DNA from 3 places in the Marinobacter sp. 1-3A genome. Region 2 is predicted to be linked to each of the others. Evidence: predicted binding sites of a transcription regulator. Region 2 holds the regulator's gene; each other region holds the start of a gene.
The links. The regulator sigma-54, encoded in region 2, starts transcription at its own class of promoters, with help from an activator protein. The targets are predictions, from matches to a motif close to ANTGGCATNNANNTTGCTNT.
Positions count from the first base shown of each region.

Region 1: the regulator sigma-54 is predicted to act here: its motif matches at 4,613-4,632, upstream of FE848_RS14125 (pilin).
Region 3: the regulator sigma-54 is predicted to act here: its motif matches at 4,047-4,066, upstream of glnA (glutamate--ammonia ligase).

Region 1 is NZ_VCGZ01000009.1:69,895-77,344, reverse strand. Features, by position in the region: gene lptF (LPS export ABC transporter permease LptF) at 1-1,087, opposite strand, end outside; gene FE848_RS14135 (leucyl aminopeptidase) at 1,288-2,781, shown strand; gene FE848_RS14130 (DNA polymerase III subunit chi) at 2,781-3,299, shown strand; gene FE848_RS14125 (pilin) at 3,356-4,567, opposite strand; gene FE848_RS14120 (valine--tRNA ligase) at 4,850-7,450, shown strand, end outside.
Region 2 is NZ_VCGZ01000005.1:31,219-38,668, forward strand. Features, by position in the region: gene lptB (LPS export ABC transporter ATP-binding protein) at 1-558, shown strand, start outside; gene FE848_RS09225 (RNA polymerase factor sigma-54) at 733-2,268, shown strand; gene hpf (ribosome hibernation promoting factor) at 2,362-2,670, shown strand; gene ptsN (PTS IIA-like nitrogen regulatory protein PtsN) at 2,755-3,225, shown strand; gene rapZ (RNase adapter RapZ) at 3,255-4,139, shown strand; gene FE848_RS09245 (HPr family phosphocarrier protein) at 4,146-4,415, shown strand; gene mgtE (magnesium transporter) at 4,530-5,891, shown strand; gene yjgA (ribosome biogenesis factor YjgA) at 5,917-6,438, shown strand; gene FE848_RS09260 (YhdP family protein) at 6,457-7,450, opposite strand, start outside.
Region 3 is NZ_VCGZ01000011.1:130,568-138,017, reverse strand. Features, by position in the region: gene glnG (nitrogen regulation protein NR(I)) at 1-364, opposite strand, end outside; gene glnL (nitrogen regulation protein NR(II)) at 361-1,458, opposite strand; gene FE848_RS16205 (DUF4124 domain-containing protein) at 1,739-2,263, opposite strand; gene glnA (glutamate--ammonia ligase) at 2,467-3,870, opposite strand; gene typA (translational GTPase TypA) at 4,485-6,296, shown strand; gene pip (prolyl aminopeptidase) at 6,435-7,397, shown strand.

The DNA.
Region 1 (7,450 bases), on a different contig from region 2:
CCTCCCGCTTCAGCTTTCTCTTATAAAGCCAGGCCGGACCAAAATGCAGCCAAAGACCAAGCGCAAGGAAGATGGCGTGCACCCAGAGCATGCCCAACCATTCAGGCACCTTGCCATCTGCCATGGCATCCCGGGCGACAATCAGCAAACCAAGATAGGCAACGTACACAAGCATGGCAGGCAATAGATGGAAAAATCGCCCTTGTCGCGGATTAACCCGGCTCAACCGGACTGCCAGCAGTGTCACTATTGGAACAATCAGCGGTAACGAAAAGCGCCAATGCAACAAGGCACGGTCACGGGGATCGTCCGATCGCATCAACTGGCCGGTAGTAACCCCCTCATCCAAAACCACATCACCACTACTACCGCTGCGAATCTTCAGACCGTAGGCTTCAAAACTTGTAATCTGGTAATCCAGCTTTCCGGGCGTTCCATCATAACGCGCACCGTTTTCGAGAATAAGAAAGCGGCTACCGGTTTCTTCATCAATCAACTGGGAGCCGGAATCGGCGGTAATTACGTTTACACCGGTTCCGTCTTGCCCGTACTCGGCAATAAACACACCCTGAAGTTGGCGCTTGTCATCACTGAGAGCTTCGGTGTAGGTAACGCGACCGCCCGACGAAAGCTTCTGGAAGCGCCCCGGCGCCAGCAGATCGAATTCTGTTGCCTTGGCCTGCTCTGCAAAAATCTCTTCAACCTGCTGCATTCCCCATGGTGAAACCACCAGGCTCATGCTCCCGACAATCAGCATAACAACAAGGCTGCCCACCAGGGTTTTTGACAACAACTGACCGTCGCTTACACCACAGGCGGAAAGCACGGTCATTTCACTTTCAAGATACATACGGCCATAGGCCAGCAGTATGCCAATGAACAGCCCCAACGGCAGGATAAGCTCAAGAAACCCGGGAAAGCGATACGCCATAATTTCAAACAGCACGCCGGGTGCAATCTTGCCTTCCGCGGCACCGGCCAAGTATTTGAGAAAGCGCCCACTCATAAACACCAGCAGAAGAATGCCTGAGACGGCAACCATGCTGACCATAACCTGACGTATGAGATAGCGGAAAATAATGCTCAAAACGGTTTCTCTGCCCGTGTAAACCGGAACATGGAGGAATGAGGAAACTGCGAGTATTCTATGTAACCTTGGGGCTGAATAACAGTGTAGCCCGCCTAACTTGATAATCCGCCTCCAAACCCCAATGCTTGGTGGTACAGGATCAAATCATTCTCGCCGCTCACAATTGCGGCTTTCCCCGGATAACTATAGGAGTTTCCATGAACTTCAGCCTGAACAGCAATGCCATTGCGAGCACCAAAGCCGACTGCCTGGTCGTCGCCCTTCCGGAACAGGGCGACTGGCCAGCCTCCTCCACTGGGGCAGACAGCGCACTTGGCGGGCTGATCACCAAACTCCAGAAAGCCGGTGACATCAATGGCAAAAACGCTGAAACAAGCCTGATTCCACTTAACGACCAGCCTTGGGATCGGTTGCTTGTTGTTGGTACAGGCAAGGACACCGAGCGCACTGGCGCAAACTTCCGAAAGGCACTGGCGGCCATGACAAGTGCCCTGAAGGATGGTCCTTCAAAGAGTGTGCTGATCAGCTTGACCGATACCGCCCTGACTGGCGATGACAGCCTTAGCTCCGAACTGGCAAAACTGAGCCTGATCGGCCGTACTCTGGAAGAGCAGCTCTACAGCTTCAGCGAGTTCAAGAGCGAAAAGCCTTCAGCGCGCAAGCTCAACAAAGTTCTGGTCGCCACTTCTGATGCCGGAAAAGCACAAAAAGAAGCGTTTAACCTGGGCTTGGCAACCGGTCGCGGCATGAATCTGGCCCGCGATCTGGGCAACATGCCACCGAACATCTGCCACCCCTCATGGCTGGCAGAGCGAGCCAACAAACTGGCCACTGAACACGACTGCATCAAGACCGAAGTGCTTGATGAAAAGCAAATGAAAAAGCTCGGCATGAACTCCCTTCTTGCCGTTGGTCAGGGCAGTGCCCAACCACCACGCCTGATCATCATGGAATACCGTGGTGGTAATGCTAAAGACAAGCCTTATGTTCTGGTAGGCAAAGGCATTACTTTCGACACAGGCGGCATCAGCCTCAAGCCCGGCGCTGGCATGGATGAAATGAAATACGATATGGGCGGTTCAGCTGCCGTATTCGGAGCCATGCAAGTACTCGCAGAGACCAAGCCGAAAATTAACGTGGTTGCGGTTATCGCTGCTGCTGAAAACATGCCCGACGGTAATGCCAGCCGCCCTGGCGATATTGTCACCACCATGTCTGGCCAAACGGTTGAAATCCTCAACACAGATGCTGAAGGCCGCCTGGTTTTGTGCGACGCCCTCACCTATGTGAAGAAATTTGATCCGGAAGTGGTTATCGACCTGGCAACGCTTACCGGCGCCTGCATCATTGCCCTTGGCCACGAGACAACAGGCCTGATGGCCAACAATGACGAGCTGGCAAACGAACTGCTGGCTGCGGGTGAACGTGCCAACGACAAGGCTTGGCGCCTGCCCATTTGGGAGGAGTACCAGACCCTGCTGGACAGTAACTTTGCAGACATGGCCAACATCGGCGGCCGCACTGCGGGTACCATTACTGCCGCCTGCTTCCTGGCTCGCTTCACCAAGGAATACCGCTGGGCGCATCTGGACATCGCCGGAACTGCATGGCATTCGGGTAAAGCCAAGGGTTCCTCTGGCCGCCCGGTTCCCCTGCTGGTCGACTACCTGATGTCCCACGCTGGAAAATAATGGAAAGTAATTCGCTCTCACAAGCCGGCAGCCCTGCTGCCGGCAACTCTCGGACTGCGTCTGCTCTGGAGGATAAAAACCAGCGTTACTGGTTTCACATTCTCCTCCAGGACACTCCCGCCGCCCGTAACCTGCACGCCACCAAGCTTGTAAGCAAAGCCTGGCAGCAGGGCGACCGGGTGTGCATCGTGTGCGACTCCCAGCAGCAAGCTGATGAACTGGACGAACTAATCTGGAACTTCAGCCCGGATGCGTTCATCCCGCACAGCGTCATACCCGATGCTGCCACACCCTGTACTGATCCTGTTGGAATACTATTGTGCCCGCCAATTGCAGAGGACTGGGATACCGTAATCATCCTCTCCCAGACCCTTCCGGCAAACGCGGACCAATTCAAACGCCTCGCCCTGGTGGCCCATAACGACCCTGTCGTTCTCAACCAGGCTCGATCACATTTCAGGCAGTTGCGCGCTTTAGGTATCGAGGCCCAAGTGTATGATCAACGATCGCGATCGTGATCATACACTGCCGGGCAGCGCTGAATTAGAGCTTCCAGAGTGCGAATGCGACGTGATTAACGACAGCTCGCCGGCAAATGCTTTTCGTTCACATTCTGGCCGTAACAGGTCCAACTGATCTCGCCCTCATCGACGGCAGGTTCAAGCACGATATATTTGGACTCGCCGGAATCATCCACGCCCATTTCGACCCCGATCATGCCGTCGTCATATACATCAATTGAATAGTTCTGCACGTCATTTTCCAGGATTAACTCCGGGTACCCCAGTTCTTGCATGGTTACCGGCCAAGCCTGGTTCTCAGTGGCGTAGGAAGTGACTCGAGCCTGTACCTCCTGAGCCATGGAGTATGCAGCCGAATAACGTGCCCTTTCGACATACTGCTGGTAAGCAGGAATTGCCAGCGCAGCCAGCACACCGATGATCGCGACAGTCACCAGCAGGGATGCAGCTCCGCCCGCACCACCACCCACCCGGGGCACAAACATCGATAACACCCAGGCCCCAAGGCTGCGACGAGGATGCTTTACCTCCCTGCCCTGTGCCAGTGCCAAGGCGGTCGCCATGCGTTTGGTCAGCCACGGATAGTCGCCGGTCAGTTCGTTGAACGACATCCAGAACCCACTGGTTGCCTGAATCTGACTGAGGTATGCATCCACATTGATGGTCTTCCAACGGGTATCCCCTGCAGCAATGGCTGCTATGGCGGACTTGATATCCTCTGAAGACTGGCAACAGGCAACGCCGTAGCGATCACAGGTGTATTCCTCTGCGCGGCGCAGAGCCGGCCCAACCACCGGCAACAGCGAGCCCGGCATGACAAACGCGCGCCAGGAAAGATGCTTGCGGTGTATGTGGCCAAGTTCATGGCCAATATAGAAATCGACTGCGCCCGGCTGGTCTTCCAGGGCGTCAATGACATCGGTAAACAGCACCACGAAATGACGACCGAGAAATTTGGTGGCCAGCGCATTAAAAAAATCGGTACGAAGCAGGTATGCCTCAGGCAACTCTGTGACGCCAACTTTTTCAGAACAACGAACCAGCCGTTCATATAGATCCGGATACTGATCCTTACTTATGCGCACACCCGAGCCTTTCAGGTGGGAGATAAATGCCGAATGCGCAAACAGAAAAAACACATAACCCAAAAGCAAGTACAACAACAAAATCCCGAACGTCCCGACAAACAACGCAAGCCAGATAACCGCTGAAAACACGACCGCTATCCTGAGCAACGGCTTCTCGTTCTTGTAAACCAAATCCATGGTATTCCCTCGTTAAGATGCTTACAGAGTGACCGGCGAGTGCACAGCGCAAGACCTGAGCCAGCTATGACTGAGTTTTATTGCAGCGCACCCACGCAGCAAAGCCGGCGATTATAGAGAAAAATATCGAACATCTTCCACGACTACATGTCGATTTCGCAGGCTCGGAGGTGGGACACGCCTGCCAAAGCCGAGCTCCATGGCTCGAAGGCAAGCGACCATGTATAATCCAGCGTTTCAATTTCCCCTTGTGAATCAATTAAACGGTCGCCAGAAAAACCCATGGAAAAAACCTACCAGCCAGAAAACATTGAGCGCCAGTGGTACGAAAACTGGGAATCCAAAGGTTACTTCCGCCCCAGCGGCGAAGGTCAGGCATACAGCATTGCGATTCCGCCACCCAATGTGACCGGCAGCCTGCACATGGGCCATGCCTTCCAGCACACCATCATGGACACCCTCACTCGCTACAAGCGCATGCAGGGCCACAACACCCTGTGGCAAGTGGGCAGTGACCACGCAGGTATCGCCACGCAAATGGTGGTTGAACGCAAGCTGGCGGCGGAAGAGGGCAAAACCCGCCACGACCTTGGCCGGGAAGACTTCATCAAGCGCATCTGGGAATGGAAGGAAGAATCTGGCGGCACTATTACCGGCCAGATGCGCCGGTTAGGTAACTCCGTTGATTGGGATACCGAACGCTTCACCATGGACGACGGCTTTTACAAAGCTGTACAGGAAGTATTTATTCGCCTGTACGAAGACGGCCTGGTATACCGCGGCAAACGATTGGTGAACTGGGACCCGAAGCTGCACACCGCTATTTCCGACCTGGAAGTTGAGAACAAGGAAGAAAAAGGCTTTTTCTGGCACCTTCGCTATCCACTGGCCGACGGTGCAACCACCCAGGATGGCAAAGACTATCTGGTCGTCGCCACTACCCGCCCGGAAACCATGCTGGGAGATACCGCCGTAGCCGTTCATCCGGACGACGAGCGCTATCAGCATCTGATTGGCAAGTTTGTCATGCTGCCGTTAGTAAACCGCCGCATACCGGTGATTGCCGACCACCACGCCGATCCCGAGAAAGGCTCCGGCTGCGTGAAGATTACGCCAGCACACGACTTTAACGACTACGCCGTAGGCAAGCGTAACAACCTGCCGATGATGAACGTGCTGACTCAGGATGCGGACATACGTGAGCAAGCCGAAGTATTCAATAGTGACGGCACAGAGAACACCGAGCTGGATGCCAGCCTGCCCGCAGCTTACGCGGGACTGACCCGGGAAGACGCGCGCAAGCAGATCGTGGCCGATATGGAAGCCGCCGGTCTGGTTCAGCAAGTGGAAGACCACGTACTGAGCGTTCCCCGTGGCGACCGATCCGGTCTGATTATCGAGCCAATGCTGACCGATCAGTGGTTTGCCGATGCGAAAAAACTGGCCGAGCCTGCCATTGAGGCGGTCGAAGACGGTCGCATTCAGTTTGTGCCCAAGCAGTACGAGAACATGTACTTCTCCTGGATGCGTGACATTCAGGACTGGTGTATTTCCCGCCAGCTTTGGTGGGGCCACCGCATCCCTGCCTGGTACGACGCCGAAGGCAATATCTACGTAGGCCGCAGCGAAGAAGAAGTCCGCCAGAAGCACAACCTGGCAGCGGATTTCGAGCTGAAGCAGGACGATGACGTTCTGGATACCTGGTTCAGCTCCGCCCTGTGGACCTTCGGCACCCTGGGCTGGCCGGAAATTACCGAGCGCCTGAAAACCTTCCACCCTACCGATGTATTGGTGACAGGTTTTGACATCATCTTCTTCTGGGTTGCCCGGATGATCATGATGACCATGCACTTCATGAAGAATGAAGACGGCACCCCGCAAGTCCCCTTCAAAACTGTTTATGTAACCGGCCTGATCCGCGATGAACACGGCGACAAGATGTCCAAATCCAAGGGCAACGTGATTGACCCTCTGGACATGATCGACGGCATCGATCTTGCCACGCTACTCGAGAAGCGCACGGGCAACATGATGCAGCCCAAGCTGGCAAAGAAAATTGCCAAGCAGACCGAAAAGGAATTCCCGGAAGGTATTTCTGCCCACGGCACCGATGCCCTGCGCTTCACTCTGGCAGCCATGGCCACTACCGGCCGCGATATCAACTGGGATATGAAGCGCCTGGAAGGTTACCGTAACTTCTGCAACAAGCTGTGGAACGCTGCCCGTTACGTGTTGATGAACGTGGAAGGCGAAGACTGCGGCGTGAATGGTGAGCCGGTAGAACTGTCTCTGGCGGATCGCTGGATTATCAGCGCCCTGCAGCAGTGCGAGCAGGACGTGACCCGCCATCTGGATCAATACCGTTTCGATCTGGCGTCCCATGCCTTGTATGAGTTCATCTGGAACGAATACTGCGACTGGTACCTGGAGCTTTCCAAGCCTTGCCTGAGCGACGACACCGGCAGTGTTGAGGCGAAGCGCGGCACACGCCGCACCCTGGTTCGCGTGCTGGAAACCGTTCTGCGTCTGGCGCACCCGATCATGCCGTTTATCACGGAAGAAATCTGGCAGCGCATTGCACCGCTGGCTGGAAAATCCGGTGACAGTATCATGTTGCAGCCATTCCCGCAGGTGGACGCCAGCAAGCACGATGCCAAGGCTGTTGAAGACATTGAATGGCTGAAGGGCGTGATTGTGGCGGTGCGCAATATTCGCGGCGAGATGAACATTTCCCCAGCGAAGAAAATTCCGGTGCTGTTCCGTGGCAACAGTGCAGAAGGTCAGCGCCGGATGAATGAAAACCGTCAGTTCCTGAGTTCTCTGGCCAAGCTGGAAAGCCTGGAATGGTTTGAAGGCGATAAAGCACCCATGAGTGCCACTAAG
Region 2 (7,450 bases):
AATGGCCGTATCACCATCGATAGCCAGGACATCACCTCCCTACCCATGCATGGTCGGGCGCGCAAAGGCATTGGTTACCTGCCTCAGGAGGCTTCCGTGTTCCGCAAACTATCAGTGCGCGACAATATCATGGCAATTCTGGAAACCCGCAAGAACCTGAGCCGAGCCGAGCGTCTGGATAAAGTTGAGCAACTGCTGGAAGAGTTCCATATCACCCACATCCGTGACAGCGTGGGCATGGCTCTTTCTGGAGGGGAAAGGCGCCGGGTGGAGATTGCCCGCGCCCTGGCCATGGAGCCCGCCTTCATTCTTCTGGACGAGCCCTTTGCCGGAGTAGACCCCATTTCTGTCAGCGATATCAAACAGATTATCCGCCATCTCCGGGACAAGGGCATTGGTGTGCTGATCACCGACCACAACGTGCGGGAAACTCTGGATATCTGCGAGAACGCTTACATCGTATCTGGCGGGCACATTATTGCTTCTGGAAATGCCGAAACCATCCTGGCCAACCAGCAAGTAAAAGAGGTTTATCTTGGCAACGAATTCCGACTCTAAGCCATGTTTTCGGTATGACGGCATGCCCGCTCGATTGTTTTGCTGACCCGGAGCAAGTAAACTCGGCAGAGAACTTGCTAGGATAACTTTTAATGGCGGCAAGTGGCCGACACATAAAGAATTTTTAGCCGTAGCAAGAAATTCAGAGCGGGTATAAGTGACGGATCCTGAGCGATGGTTATGAAAGCCTCATTACAATTAAAGCTGGGTCAAAGCCTGACCATGACGCCCCAGCTGCAACAGGCGATCAGGCTTCTACAGCTATCAACCCTCGACCTCCAGCAGGAAATCCAGCAAGCGCTGGAATCCAATCCACTGCTGGAATCCCAGGATGATGACGATCAGATCGACACATCCACTGCGGATAACGAGCAGGACAAGGACAACACCTCAAACGACACCAGTTCAGAGACAGCCCCCGATTCATCCAGTTCTGACTGGGATGAAAGCGAGAACGGCCCCGACTGGCAAACCGAAAATGAAATACCCGACACGATTCCTGACGACCTGCCCGTAGATACCGCGTGGGACGACATCTATCAGTCCGCCCCTGCTCCGGCAGCGCGCAACGAAGACGAAAGCGACCACGATTTCGAGACCCGCAATTCCCCTAGTGAAACCCTTCGGGACCATCTTGAGTGGCAATTGAACCTCACTCCCTTTGGCGAGCGGGATCAGGCCATTGCTCACGCTCTTATGGACGCCGTAGACGAGCAGGGCTACCTCACAAGCCCTTTGGAAGAGATCTACAGCGGCCTGACGAACGATACGGATGACGACCCCCTGGAGATGGACGAAGTCGAAGCAGTGCTGCGCCGGCTGCAGTTCTTCGATCCTCCCGGGGTGTTTGCGCGAGATCTCCAGGATTGCCTGCTGATTCAACTCAACCAATTGCCACCAGAGACACCCTGGCTTGCCCAGGCAAAGCTGGTAATCACACATTATATAAACCTGCTGGGCAACCGTGATTACGCCCAGCTGCTTCGCCGCAGCCGCCTTAAGGAAGACCAGTTGCGCGATGTGCTGGCACTTATTACCAGCCTCAACCCGCGCCCCGGTGACATCATTGATCGCACAGAGCCGGACTACGTGATTCCCGATGTTATCGTGCGCAAACACAATGACCGCTGGCGTGTTGAGCTAAATCCGGAAATTGCGCCGCGCATACGCGTGAATGCCAGCTATGCTTCATTAATAAAACGTGCGGATAGCAGCGCAGACAACACCTATCTGCGCGACCAGCTTCAGGAGGCAAAATGGTTCATCAAGAGCCTCCAAAGCCGCAACGAAACACTGCTGAAGGTAGCAACCCGGATTGTTGAATATCAGCAGGGTTTTCTGGATCACGGTGAAGAAGCGATGAAACCGCTGATCCTGTCGGATATTGCCCAGCTTGTGGAAATGCACGAATCGACCATTTCCCGTGTGACTACGCAGAAATACATGCATACACCGAGGGGCGTTTTCGAGCTGAAATATTTTTTCTCCAGCCACGTCAGTACCGATGAGGGCGGAGAATGCTCATCAACAGCCATTCGGGCAATGATCAAAAAGCTCATTGCTGCAGAAACACCGAAAAAGCCGTTGAGTGATAACAAAATTGCAGCCATGCTGGGAGAAGAAGGAATCAAAGTGGCGCGACGCACTGTTGCAAAATACCGCGAAGCCATGAACATTCCGCCCTCAAATGAACGCAAGCGACTGGTTTAAATCCGGCGCAGCAAATGGTTTTCGCTGGTGCAGCCATGCGCCAGCACTCAGACCGGCTCCCTGAGCCGGAAAGGATGACAACAGGAGACGTCTATGCAACTCAACATTTCAGGCCGTCACGTAGAGCTGACACCCGCTCTGAAAGACTATGTAGCCGAGAAGTTTGAACGACTCGAGCGGCACTTCGACCACATCAGTAACTGCCAGGTAACATTGGAAGTAGATAAGGTTCGGCAGATTGCAGATGCGACGCTCCACGTGGTTGGTGGTGAGATTCACGCAAAGGCGGAAAATGAGGATATGTACGCAGCCATCGACGGACTCGTCGACAAGCTTGATCGTCAGATCCTCAAGCATAAAGAAAAGACTGTAGACAGGATGCAGGGACACACCGCCCGCTAGGCGAGTGTTTTCAGGCATGTCATCTAATCAAGCTGCGACGCGAACTACGCGTCGCAGCTTTTTTCACGGAAGCGCGGTCGATTCATGAGCGACACAACTCTGACAATAGACAACATCCTTGTGCCGGAGCTGACTCTGTGCAATGTTCCCGCATCAAGTAAAAAGCGGGTTCTGGAGACCATTGCCGAGCAGATTCGGGAACACAACGATTCGGTCAACGAAAGTCAGATCTTCAATAATCTGATTGCCCGGGAGCGGCTTGGCAGCACTGGAATTGGCCAGGGGATAGCCATTCCCCATTGTCGCCTCGAAGGCCTTGAGCAGGTTATCGGCGTGCTGATGACTCTGGAAGAAGCTGTCGAATTCGACGCTATAGACAACCAGCCAGTGGACCTTCTGTTCGCACTTATTGTGCCCAAAGAAGCCACCAGCGAGCATCTTGAGCTGCTTAGCCAGCTCGCTGAAAAATTTAACGAGCGCTCATTCTGCGACGCTCTCCGACAGTGTGAAGATGCACAAACACTGTTCCAACGCATGACCGCCACAAGCGGCTGACATCCATTCGGGCAACAGGTTATTTCACTATGAAACTGATCATTGTCAGTGGCCGGTCAGGTTCCGGCAAGAGTACCGCTCTGCACGTACTGGAAGACCTGGGATACTACTGCATTGATAACCTGCCAATCGGGTTGCTGTTCCCCCTGACACGGGAAGCCGCAAACCAGCCAGCACCGGGGCGGCTGGATAAAATGGCCGTCAGCATTGATGCCCGAAACCTCTCTAGCGAGCTGGCCAATTTCGAAGAGATTCATCGCAAGCTCCGGCGAGATGATATTCAGGTTGAGGTTATCTACCTGGATGCCGATGAGCAGTCTCTCCTGCAACGGTTTCACGCCACCCGGCGCAAGCACCCCCTGAGCGACGACAAAACCTCCCTTAGAGAGGCTATCAGCAACGAAAAAGAGCTGCTTGAGCCACTTTCAAAACTCGCGGATTTGCACATCAACACCAAAGGGCTGTCGATGTATGAGCTACGGGACATGGTGAAGCAACGGGTTGCCGGCCGCAAAGACCAGGAACTCGCGCTACTTTTCCAGTCTTTCGGATTCAAGCACGGTGTGCCGCTGGACTCTGATTATGTATTCGATGTGCGCTGCCTGCCCAATCCCTACTGGGACCATAGTTTGCGCAAGTTTACCGGACTTGATCAGCCTGTTATCGAATTTCTCGAGGCTGAGCCTGACAGCAGCAAGATGGTAAACGATTTGATCGGGTTTCTGGAAAGCTGGATTCCATCTTTTGCGGACAGTAACCGCAGCTACATGACCATTTCTATTGGTTGCACCGGCGGCCAGCACCGCTCAGTGTATATCTGCGAACAGCTGGGGAGGCACTTCCGCAAATCCTGCAGCAATGTGCAGGTACGCCATGCCGAACTGCCTCACCTGCAGGCCCGGAAAGAGATCTGACCTGCTGTGATACGCCACCCCATTGTCATCATCAACAAGCTTGGACTTCATGCCCGCGCCACTGCCAAGCTGGTGGCCACGGCTTCGCAGTTCGACAGCTCCGTGAGAATCTGCGGCAAAGGGCGCGAAGTGGATGCCAAAAACATCATGCATGTAATGATGCTCGCTGCCAGCAAAGGCACAGAGGTTGAACTGGTGGCCGACGGCCCGGATGAAGAAAAAGCTATAGAAGCCCTCTCAGAATTGATCAATGACTATTTTGGCGAAGGCGAGTAAGCCACTCTTAATTGCCTCAACTGCCCATTTTTCCTGGCGTATCCCTGTAACTCTTTCTCACGTGCTGCGGCTAACTCCGTTATAATGCAGGCGTTTTCTGACTGCAGGTGATTCATGTCCGATATTCTGGAAAAAAGCCAAGCCCGCCAACGCCTCCGCTCACTGAGCGAAGCGCTGGACAGTGGTGCGCTGAAACAGGTTGCCCGTATTCTCAATGGTGGCCTTAGCCCCAGTGATATCGCGCACTTGCTTGAATCATCACCACCACGCCAGCGTGCCTTGCTCTGGAACCTGGTAGACAAACAGCTCGAAGGCGATGTTCTCCAGTACCTTAACGAGGACATACGCGCAGAGTATCTGAGCCGACTGAACGCCCAGGAACTGGCCGATATTATTGAGGACTTCGAGTCCGACGATCTCGCCGACCTTCTGCAACAACTGCCAGACAAGGTGATCCAGGAAGTTCTGGACACCATGGACGAGCAGGATCGCCAACGGGTTGAGGAAGTCCTGTCCTACCCGGAAGACACCGCCGGCGGCCTGATGAACACGGACACCATTACCGTGCGTCCTGATATCAGCATTGATGTGGTATTGCGTTATCTGCGTCGGCACCGGGCGCTGCCCCCGATGACCGACAGCCTGATTGTAGTGAGCCGGCGCGATGAATTTATCGGGATGCTGCCAATAACCAAGATGCTTGTTTCAAACCAGGCGGCAACTGTTCGGGAGGTTATGGATACAGATATAGAGCCGATTCCCGTCGCGCTCTCAGATACCAAGGTGGCCACCCTGTTTGAACGTTACGACCTTATTTCTGCGCCGGTTGTAAACCAGGAAGGCCATCTACTGGGCCGGATCACCATCGATGACGTGGTAGATGTTATCCGTGAGGATGCAGATCATTCACTGATGAGTATGGCCGGTCTGGATGATGATGAAGACACCTTTGCTCCGGTCTGGAAAACCACACGGCGCAGGGCGATCTGGCTGGGCGTTAACCTGATCACGGCTTTCATCGCTTCTGGCGTTATTGGCCTGTTCGAAGACACCATCGAGAAGGTGGTTGCCCTGGCTGTGCTCATGCCCATAGTAGCCAGCATGGGCGGAATCGCTGGTAGCCAGACCCTCACCCTGGTTATCCGGGGCATGGCAGTCGGGCAGATCAGCGGGACCAATGTGGGCTGGTTGCTGAACCGGGAGTTTCTTTCCGGTATTCTCAACGGCATACTTTGGGCCGGCGTGGTAGCCGCCGCAGCAACCGCCTGGTTTCAGGATTTGTTAATAGGCGCCATTATTGCTGCTGCTCTGATTATTAACCTGGTTGCCGCCGCGCTGGTGGGTACCGTATTACCGCTGTTCCTGAAATCCCGTGACATCGACCCGGCACTGGCAGGCAGCGTTATACTGACAACCGTCACAGATGTGGTCGGTTTCATGTCATTTCTTGGCCTGGCGACTATTTTTTACGCGTGAACCGAAAAACCTGGATGAAAACATGATCGACGACCACGAAGACGAGGCTCCGCAATACTCGGGCCCAAGCAAGTCCCAACTCAAGCGGGAAATGCATGCGCTTCAGGGCATTGGCAAGCGCATGCTGGACCTGAGCAACGAACAGCTTGATACGCTAACCATTAGCGACACTCTGAGACGTGCCATTGAAGAGTCTCGCAGAATCAAGCAAAACGAAGCCAAGCGCCGCCACCTGCAGTATATTGGCAAGATTATCCGGCAGGAAGATGACCCGGAAGCAGTTGAGCGAGCTATTGATGCGTTCGATTCGGGAAGTGAAGAGCATACTCGTCGCCACCACCTGGCTGAGCGCTGGCGCGACCGGATGATTGCCGAGGGCGACTCGGTTGCCGGAGAATTCTTCAACTACTGTCCTGGTGCCGACATACAGCATTTGCGCAATCTTGTTCGCAATGCCCGCAAAGACCTGGAAAAGCAGAAAAACACCGGGCAAGCCCGCAAGCTGTTCCGCTACTTGCGGGAGTGCGTTGACGAAGCTGAAGCCTGATGGTGGCATCGGCCCAGGCTACTTGCCTGTGTCAAACACACTGCGCAAATCGACTTTAGGCTCATCCCAGGGGCCGGTCACATTGTAGGTGGCGCTGGTGAGCCTGCTGAGCGGGTCTCCCAGCACCTTATCCAAAACGAATAGCGCTCCACCAATGGGTGCACCGGCACCCATCAGTAATGCAGCCAGAGGCAGGTTCTGGGTGAGTGGCAGAACCACAACCAGGCGCATATCGAACACCTCGTCCGCCAGATTAGTGCTTCCGCTGAGCTTGAACGCTCCTGAAGGGCCAACCACCTGCAGCTCCGGATCCATTGTCAGCAGGCCATCCTCCAGGCGCGCCTTGCCCGAGATTGCATCAAAGGCTACGCCACGTTTATACAGATCCGAAAAATCCAGCTTGAGCCTGCGCCATAGCGTATCGGAGTTGAGCAGGTTGAATATCCTGAACACCTGCGCACTATTGTTGCTCTCCAGAATTACGCCATCATCCAGGCGAAAGCTGACGTTTCCGCTGAGACTTGCCAGGTCAAATTCATCAGGCCGCCCTGGCCATTCCAGATCGAGCTCAATGTTGGTTTGCTTGTTCGATAAAGGTATTTCGGTATCGAAAAGCCCATCCAGGTCCGCCAACGCTCCCCCCGTGACAGAACCCGAAAACTGACTGGTTTCCCGATTATTTACAACACTCCAGGTCATATCGCCCTGCAGTGTAATGGACTTCAGGTGGCCTTCAATGCCATGGACGTTGAGCTTCTGACGCTCAGGTCGAAGCTGAAAAGACCAACGCCCCAAGCTGTCATCGTTAAGGCGCAAATTGGATATGGCAACATCTACATCTGGCCAGCTCTCCATATCCATTGCGCGGAAGGCTTCAAGTTGCTGCTCTATGGTCAAGAGTTCTGGCGCATCCCTGGCTGCAGTCTCGTCCCGAACCAGCTGCACCACTGCAAAATCAGCAGTTACAAGACTATTATCATTCGGGATATCAATCCGGCCAACCGCCCGCTCT
Region 3 (7,450 bases), on a different contig from region 2:
CTACGGCACGCAATGCCAGTGCAACGGCGTCGTCTACGTCAAAGGGCTTTGGAAGGTACTCGAAAGCCCCGGTCTGATAGCTGGTGACTGCGCTTTCCAGGTCGGAATGAGCCGTCATGATAATAACAGGTATGTCCGGATGCGCTTCTGCGATTCGTGAAAGAAGGGTTATACCATCTACGCCGGGCATGCGGATGTCGCTGATGATGGCGTCAGGCTGCTCCTGGGACAGCCGCTTCATGATGGTTTCGCCACTTTCGAAAGCAGTAGGCTGTAAGCCAGCCTGCAATAGGGCGCGCTCGAGCACCCAGCGAATACTGCGATCGTCATCGACGATCCAGACCTTGGCAGATTTCTGGCTCATATGGTGCCCTCCAGAGGCAGGAAGATAATGAAGTCTGTCTGGCCCGGCTCACTCTCACACTCAACCAGTCCGTGGTGCTGACCGATAATGCTTTGGGTAATGGACAGCCCGAGCCCGGTGCCGTTAGCGCGACCGCTTATCATCGGATAAAAAATATTCTGGCGCAGCTCAGGGGCTATTCCCGGACCGTTATCGATGATGTCTACACGGCACGCAAGACGGTAACGATTGGGGCCAATGGATACCTGCCTCAGGGCACGTGTGCGAAATGTGATGGTGGGTGTTTTATCGGTGCCAAAGTGTTTGGCAGGGCTTTCAAATGCCGCTTCCATCGCATTGCGTGCAATGTTGAGAAACGCTTGAATTAACAGCTCCTTGTCGCCGGAAAGCTCTGGCAGGCTGGGGTCGTAATCTCGCTGGAACACAACTTTGCCTTTGCTTTCGGCTTCCAGCAGAGTGCGCACGCGCTCAAGAATTTCATGGATGTTGACGGGGGCGAGTTTCAGAGCCTTGTTGGGGCCAAGCATACGGTCAACGAGGCCGCGCAAGCGATCGGCTTCATCAATGATTACCCGTGTATATTCCCGGAGGCCTTCGCTGCCCAGTTCCCGGTCAAGCAGTTGTGCGGCGCCGCGAATTCCCCCAAGAGGGTTCTTTATCTCGTGGGCCATGCCCCGCACCAGGATGCGGGTGGTTTCCTGTTGAGCGATCAGGTCTTCTTCGCGGCTTATTCGAAGCAGGCGATCTCTGGGTTGGATTTCTACCAGCAATGCGGCGGGTGACTGGTCCAGGGGTGACACAGAGTAGTCCACCATTCTCAGCGAGCCGCTGGCCATCAGGAATTCGGTTTCCCGGCGCGTGTACGATTGGTTGCTTGCCGCCGCTTTACGCAGGGTTCTGAAGGCCTCGTCTGAGTCCAGCAATATGTCGCTGAATGCAAGGCCTGCACTGCGAGTCAAGCTGGTTTCAAACAGATTTTCGGCAGCAGGGTTCAGGTAGCGTATTGTCAGATTGCGCTCCAGCACAACAACGGCTGTGGAGAGGCTGTCCAGCATGTTTTTGAATTGGTTTGCAGATGCCGGGAGGTATTCCATGGGTGCGTCCTGTTGACTAAGGCGAGATAGGCTGGGTGCCACTTGGTCAGTAACTCCCTGGGCCCTTTCTGGCCGCGATAACAGAATGCAGCAAAAACCGAACCAGTTTCGATGAGTTGATGGTTAAGTATGTAAACCTGCCATCAAGGACGCTGGGCGCGGCTGTGAGCAGGTGCAGCCAGAACAACAGGGGAGCGGACAGGTCGACGTATTACGCCTCTGCTATCCGCATCATTATTGCACTATTGCTGGGCGGGCGCACCAAAACGGTGCGCCTGTGTCAGTTCTGAACAGAAGGGCGGTGGATGGTGAAGCGTACAGGGCTGCCGGTTTTAATCTGAACGCCGTTTCTGTCTACAATATGAATGCCGGCCTCATGGGTGCCGCGAAACACGTTGCGAACGGTGACAGAGCCAGATGTGCTCTGGCCAACGGGTTGGCCATCCAGGGTTACTTCATATTTATGGCCTGGCGCAAGCGCGGGTGAGCTGCTCATTTCGAACTGCACATCGCCGTTGCCCGAGTGGAATGCCTGCTCGTTTTCAGGATAAGTGAGAGAAACACTTTCATAAATTGAGCCTTCCCGCTCCACATCTTCTCGCAGTTTTTCAGTTTCCTGAACATTTTGCGGTTTTGGAAGGGTGATGGTCGTGACGGGTTTCACTTTGACCTTTTCTGCACCTTTTGAAGGCTCATCAGAGAAAGTGACGTTACCCTGGGCGTCCACGTTGCGGTACACCTCTGCTGTGACCGGCCCTGCGATCAGGAGCATCAGCCCCACGGTGATTCCAAGCCTTGTGTTCATAAATGCAGCCTGCAGTAGTATGTGTTTTGATTATCAATGGCCAGGCAGGCCTTTTCAATGTGGCAATGGGGAGATGATGATTACATATCGTTAAGAGCTGCGGTGTTGTGTCGAGGATCACAAAAAAGCCCCGCTTGTGAGAGCGGGGCTTCAGCTACGGCTATTCAGTGCCAGTGCAGTTGTTTAGAAACTGCGGAAAGGCTTTAGCAAGAATAGTAGAGCTCGAACTCAACCGGGTGAGTGGTCATGTTGATGCGCTCAACCTCACCGCGCTTCAGGTCGATATAGCCCTGAATCATATCTTCCGTAAACACGCCGCCGCGGGTCAGGAATTCATGGTCTTCTTTCAGGGCGTCCAGCGCTTCCTGCAGGGTTTCAGCAACCTTGGGGATGCTCAGCGCTTCTTCTTTTGGCAGGTCGTAAAGGTCCTTGTCCATGGCATCGCCAGGGTGGATTTTGTTCTGGATGCCATCAAGACCGGCCATCATCAGCGCAGCAAACGCCAGGTATGGGTTGGCCGCTGGATCAGGGAAGCGAACTTCCACGCGGCGGGCTTTCGGGCTGGTAACATACGGAATGCGGATGGATGCGGAACGGTTGCGCGCAGAGTAGGCCAGCATAACCGGTGCTTCGTAGTGCGGAACCAGTCGCTTATAGCTGTTTGTGGCCGGGTTGGTGAACGCGTTCAGGGCCCTGGCATGCTTGATGATACCGCCAACGTAGAACAGTGCCATTTCACTCAGGCCAGCATAGCTATCGCCTGCAAACAGGTTTTTGCCGTCTTTGTTCAAGCTCATGTGAACGTGCATGCCGGAGCCGTTATCGCCGACAACTGGCTTGGGCATAAATGTAGCCGTTTTGCCGTAGGCGTGGGCTACGTTGTGCACGCAGTATTTAAGAATCTGAACTTCGTCAGCTTTTTTGGTCAGGGTGTTGGGGCCTACGCCGATTTCACACTGGCCGGCTGTGCCCACCTCGTGGTGATGCACCTCAATAACCAGGCCCATGGACTCCATGGCCGCGCACATTGCTCCCCGCAGATCGTGCAGGCTGTCGACTGGTGGCACGGGGAAGTAACCGCCTTTCACGCCCGGGCGGTGGCCGATGTTGTTGCCATTAAAGTCGTCGCCAGAAACCCAAGCTGCTTCTTCAGAGTGAAGCGAGTACATGGAGCCCTGCATGTCGGTCTTCCATTTGGCGGAGTCAAACACGAAAAATTCCGGCTCCGGGCCAAACAAGGCGCCGTCTGCGATACCTGTGGATTTGAGATATTCCTCTGCCCGGCGGGCAACAGAGCGGGGGTCGCGCTCGTAGCCTTGCATGGTAGACGGCTCAACGATGTCGCAGGTAATGTTGACGGTGCTTTCTTCTGTGAAGGGGTCAAGAACGGAGCTGCTGTCATCTGGCATCAGAATCATGTCGGATTCGTTGATGCCTTTCCAGCCGGCAATGGAGGAGCCGTCAAACATCTTTCCATCAGCAAAGAAGTCTTCATTGACTTCGGTTGCAGGTATGGTGACATGCTGCTCTTTACCGCGGCTGTCCGTGAAACGCATATCAACCCATTTCACTTCGTGCTCTTTGATCAAATCAACTGTCTTGGACATGTGCATGCTCCGTAAGTAATCCCGCACCGCGGGCGTATTCGTGATCGGTGTTCCGGATGGTTCTGTGGCGCTGACTTCCGGTCTGGTATACAGGTCTGCGCAGCTTAGCAAAAGCTGTTGGCTCTTACCTTCACATTTGCGCTGTGCAGAAGGTTAAAAAACCTGATGGCTGGAATAAAGCAAGGTGCTTGCCAGTTTTAGCTGGTAGTTCTGAATCAGTTCGTTTATCGACAGCCATGGCGCCTTTGGGCGGCATTCGGAGCCGGGACCAAATGGCGTGATTGGCTTAACGGGCGTATTGTGCGCCATAATAGTGCGCACACTAAGGGTGGGCTCACCGCGGCGCACCAAGATAGTGCGCCAGGATCGCCCCGTGAAATTGATTAAGAAATAGGCGTTCTTCTACATATTAACGGTGCAAAGTTTTCGATATACTGCGCGCCGCTTCATTTTCTCCGCATGGGGCCGAGTTATCAAATCGGATGCTGCATGTGAGGCGCCGGGCCGCCAGGCTCCGGTGGATGAGTTCATTTTACAGATTTGAGTAGGCGTGTGCGGGGTTGACCCTGAATGGCCTTCTTGAATCATTGAGTGCATTTCTCAGGAATAAATTTGTGATTGAAAAACTTCGTAATATCGCCATTATCGCCCACGTTGACCATGGTAAGACCACGCTTGTAGACAAACTGCTGCGTCTGTCCGGCACGCTGGACCGCAAAGAGCTCGAGAACGAGCGCGTCATGGACTCCAACGACCAGGAAAAAGAGCGGGGCATTACTATTCTTGCCAAAAATACCGCACTTAAGTGGAATGGCTACGATATCAATATTGTAGACACCCCTGGGCACGCGGATTTTGGTGGCGAAGTAGAGCGGGTCATGAGCATGGTTGACTGCGTGCTGCTGGTGGTTGATTCCATCGACGGCCCCATGCCCCAGACCCGTTTCGTAACCCAGAAGGCTTTTGCAGCCGGGCTACGCCCGATTGTGATTGTAAACAAGGTTGACCGCCCGGGCGCGCGTCCGGATTGGGTTGTAGACCAGGTTTTCGATCTGTTTGACAGTCTCGGTGCAACCGATGAGCAACTGGATTTCCCGATTGTTTATGCCAGTGCGCTGAACGGTGTAGCCGGCCTGGACCATGAGGATCTGGCAGACAACATGGATGCCGTATTCCAGGCAATCGTTGATCACGTGCCCGCGCCTTCTGTTGATCTGGAGGGTCCCTTCCAGATGCAGATATCCCAGCTCGATTACAACAGCTTTCTTGGTGTGATTGGTATCGGCCGTATTGCCCGCGGCAAGATCAAAACCAACTCACCCGTGGTTGCCATTGGTGCAGATGGTAAAAAGCGTCAGGGCCGAATCCTCAAGATTATGGGGCACTCCGGCTTGCAGCGCGTGGAAGTGGCTGAAGCGCAGGCGGGCGACATTGTGTGCGTAAGCGGTCTGGATGAACTGTACATCTCCGACACCCTGTGCGACATGAACAACGTTGAGGCCCTGCCACCGCTGACGGTGGATGAGCCAACAGTTTCCATGACATTCCAGGTTAACGACTCGCCCTTCTGCGGTAAGGAAGGCAAGTTTGTGACCAGCCGGAACATCAAGGACCGCCTTGAGAAGGAATTGCTGCACAACGTTGCCTTGCGCGTAGAAGAAGGTGACTCGGCAGACAAGTTCAAGGTATCCGGGCGCGGTGAGCTGCACCTGTCGGTTCTGATTGAAAACATGCGTCGCGAAAACTTTGAGCTGGCCGTAGGTCGCCCGGAAGTGGTTATCAAGGAAGTGGATGGCGAAAAGCAGGAGCCGTACGAGAACGTTATTGTTGATATCGAAGAGCAGCACCAGGGTTCCTTGATGGAGCAAATGGGGCTGCGCAAGGGCGATCTCACCAACATGGTACCGGACGGCAAGGGCCGTATGCGCCTTGAGTACACGATTCCTGCCCGCGGGCTTATCGGCTTCCGTAACAGCTTTCTGACCATGACCTCAGGTACGGGTATTCTTACCTCAACCTTCAGTCACTATGGCCCGATCAAAAGCGGTGACGTTACCAGTCGCCAAAACGGCGTTCTGGTTTCCATGGCCACAGGTACGGCCTTGACCTATTCACTGGAAACTCTCCAGAGTCGTGGCAAGCTGTTCCTCGATCCAGGCCAGGAAATTTATGAAGGGCAGCTTTGCGGTATACATAGCCGTGAAAATGACTTGGTGATTAACCCCACCAAAGGCAAGAAGCTGGATAACATGCGTGCCTCCGGCAAGGACGAGGTCATTGGCCTGGTGCCGCCGATCAAGTTTACTCTTGAGCAGGCGCTGGAATTTATTGACGATGATGAGCTGGTTGAAGTAACACCCAAATCTATTCGTCTGCGTAAGAAACACCTTACCGAAAACGAGCGTAAGCGCGCGAGCAAAAAGTAAGGTTTACGCTTTGAATCAGGCCGGCGCTGGTAACACAGCCCCGGCTTTTTTTTGCTTCCGGTTTTTGCAAACACATCCCGGTATCCGCATATCTCCGCTACACTGTCGTCGACCTTAAGCTGATCAGCGGAGCGCCCCATGCTTACCCTGTACCCGGACATCAAACCTTACGCAAAACACCGGCTGGCGGTGGAAGCGCCCCATGAACTGTATGTTGAGGAAAGTGGCAATCCGGAGGGGATACCCGTTCTTTTTGTTCATGGCGGTCCCGGGGGTGGATGTGAGGACTATCATCGCCGATTCTTCGATGCGGAGCGTTTTCGAATCATTCTGATGGATCAGCGCGGAGCCGGTCGCTCCACACCCCTGGCGGAACTGGAGGGGAACAGCACCGACAAGCTGGTTCAGGATATGGAAACTATTCGTGAATTCCTGGGGGTTGAGCGCTGGCTGCTGTTCGGAGGAAGTTGGGGTTCCACTCTTAGTCTTGTATACGCCCAAGCCCATGCGGAGCGGGTTATGGGACTTGTGCTTAGGGGAATTTTCCTTTGTCGTCCCCGGGATATTTCCTGGTTCTATCAGGATGGTGCAAGCCGCGTATTTCCAGACTACTGGAGGGAGTTTGAAGCACCGATACCTGAAGTTGAGCGCGGTGATATGGTGAGCGCCTATTACCGAAGACTAACCAGCAGTAACGAGTTGGAGCAGATGCAGGCTGCGAAAGCCTGGTCAATATGGGAAGGACGCTGCGCCACGCTGAACCCGAGCCCGCGGGTTGTTGAGCATTTTGGTCACCCGCATGTTGCCATTGCTCTGGCGCGAATTGAGTGTCACTACTTCATGAATGCTGCGTTTCTGGAAGATAACCAGATTGTAAGGGATGCGCACAAGCTCCGGGGTATACCCGCCATTATTGTTCATGGCCGCTACGACATGGTGTGTCCGCTGGATAATGCGCTTGCTCTCAGTAATGCCTGGCCAGAAGCAGAGTTGCGAATTATCCGCGAAGCCGGGCATTCTGCGTCTGAACCGGCTATTGTGGATGCGCTTTTGCGAAGTGTTGATGAGGTCATTGCAAGAGCGGAGAAAAATGCCGGCTGATGCTAGCCGTTAGTCGGGGTTGCGAGAACCTGCGAGCATGGCTACACTCTTGC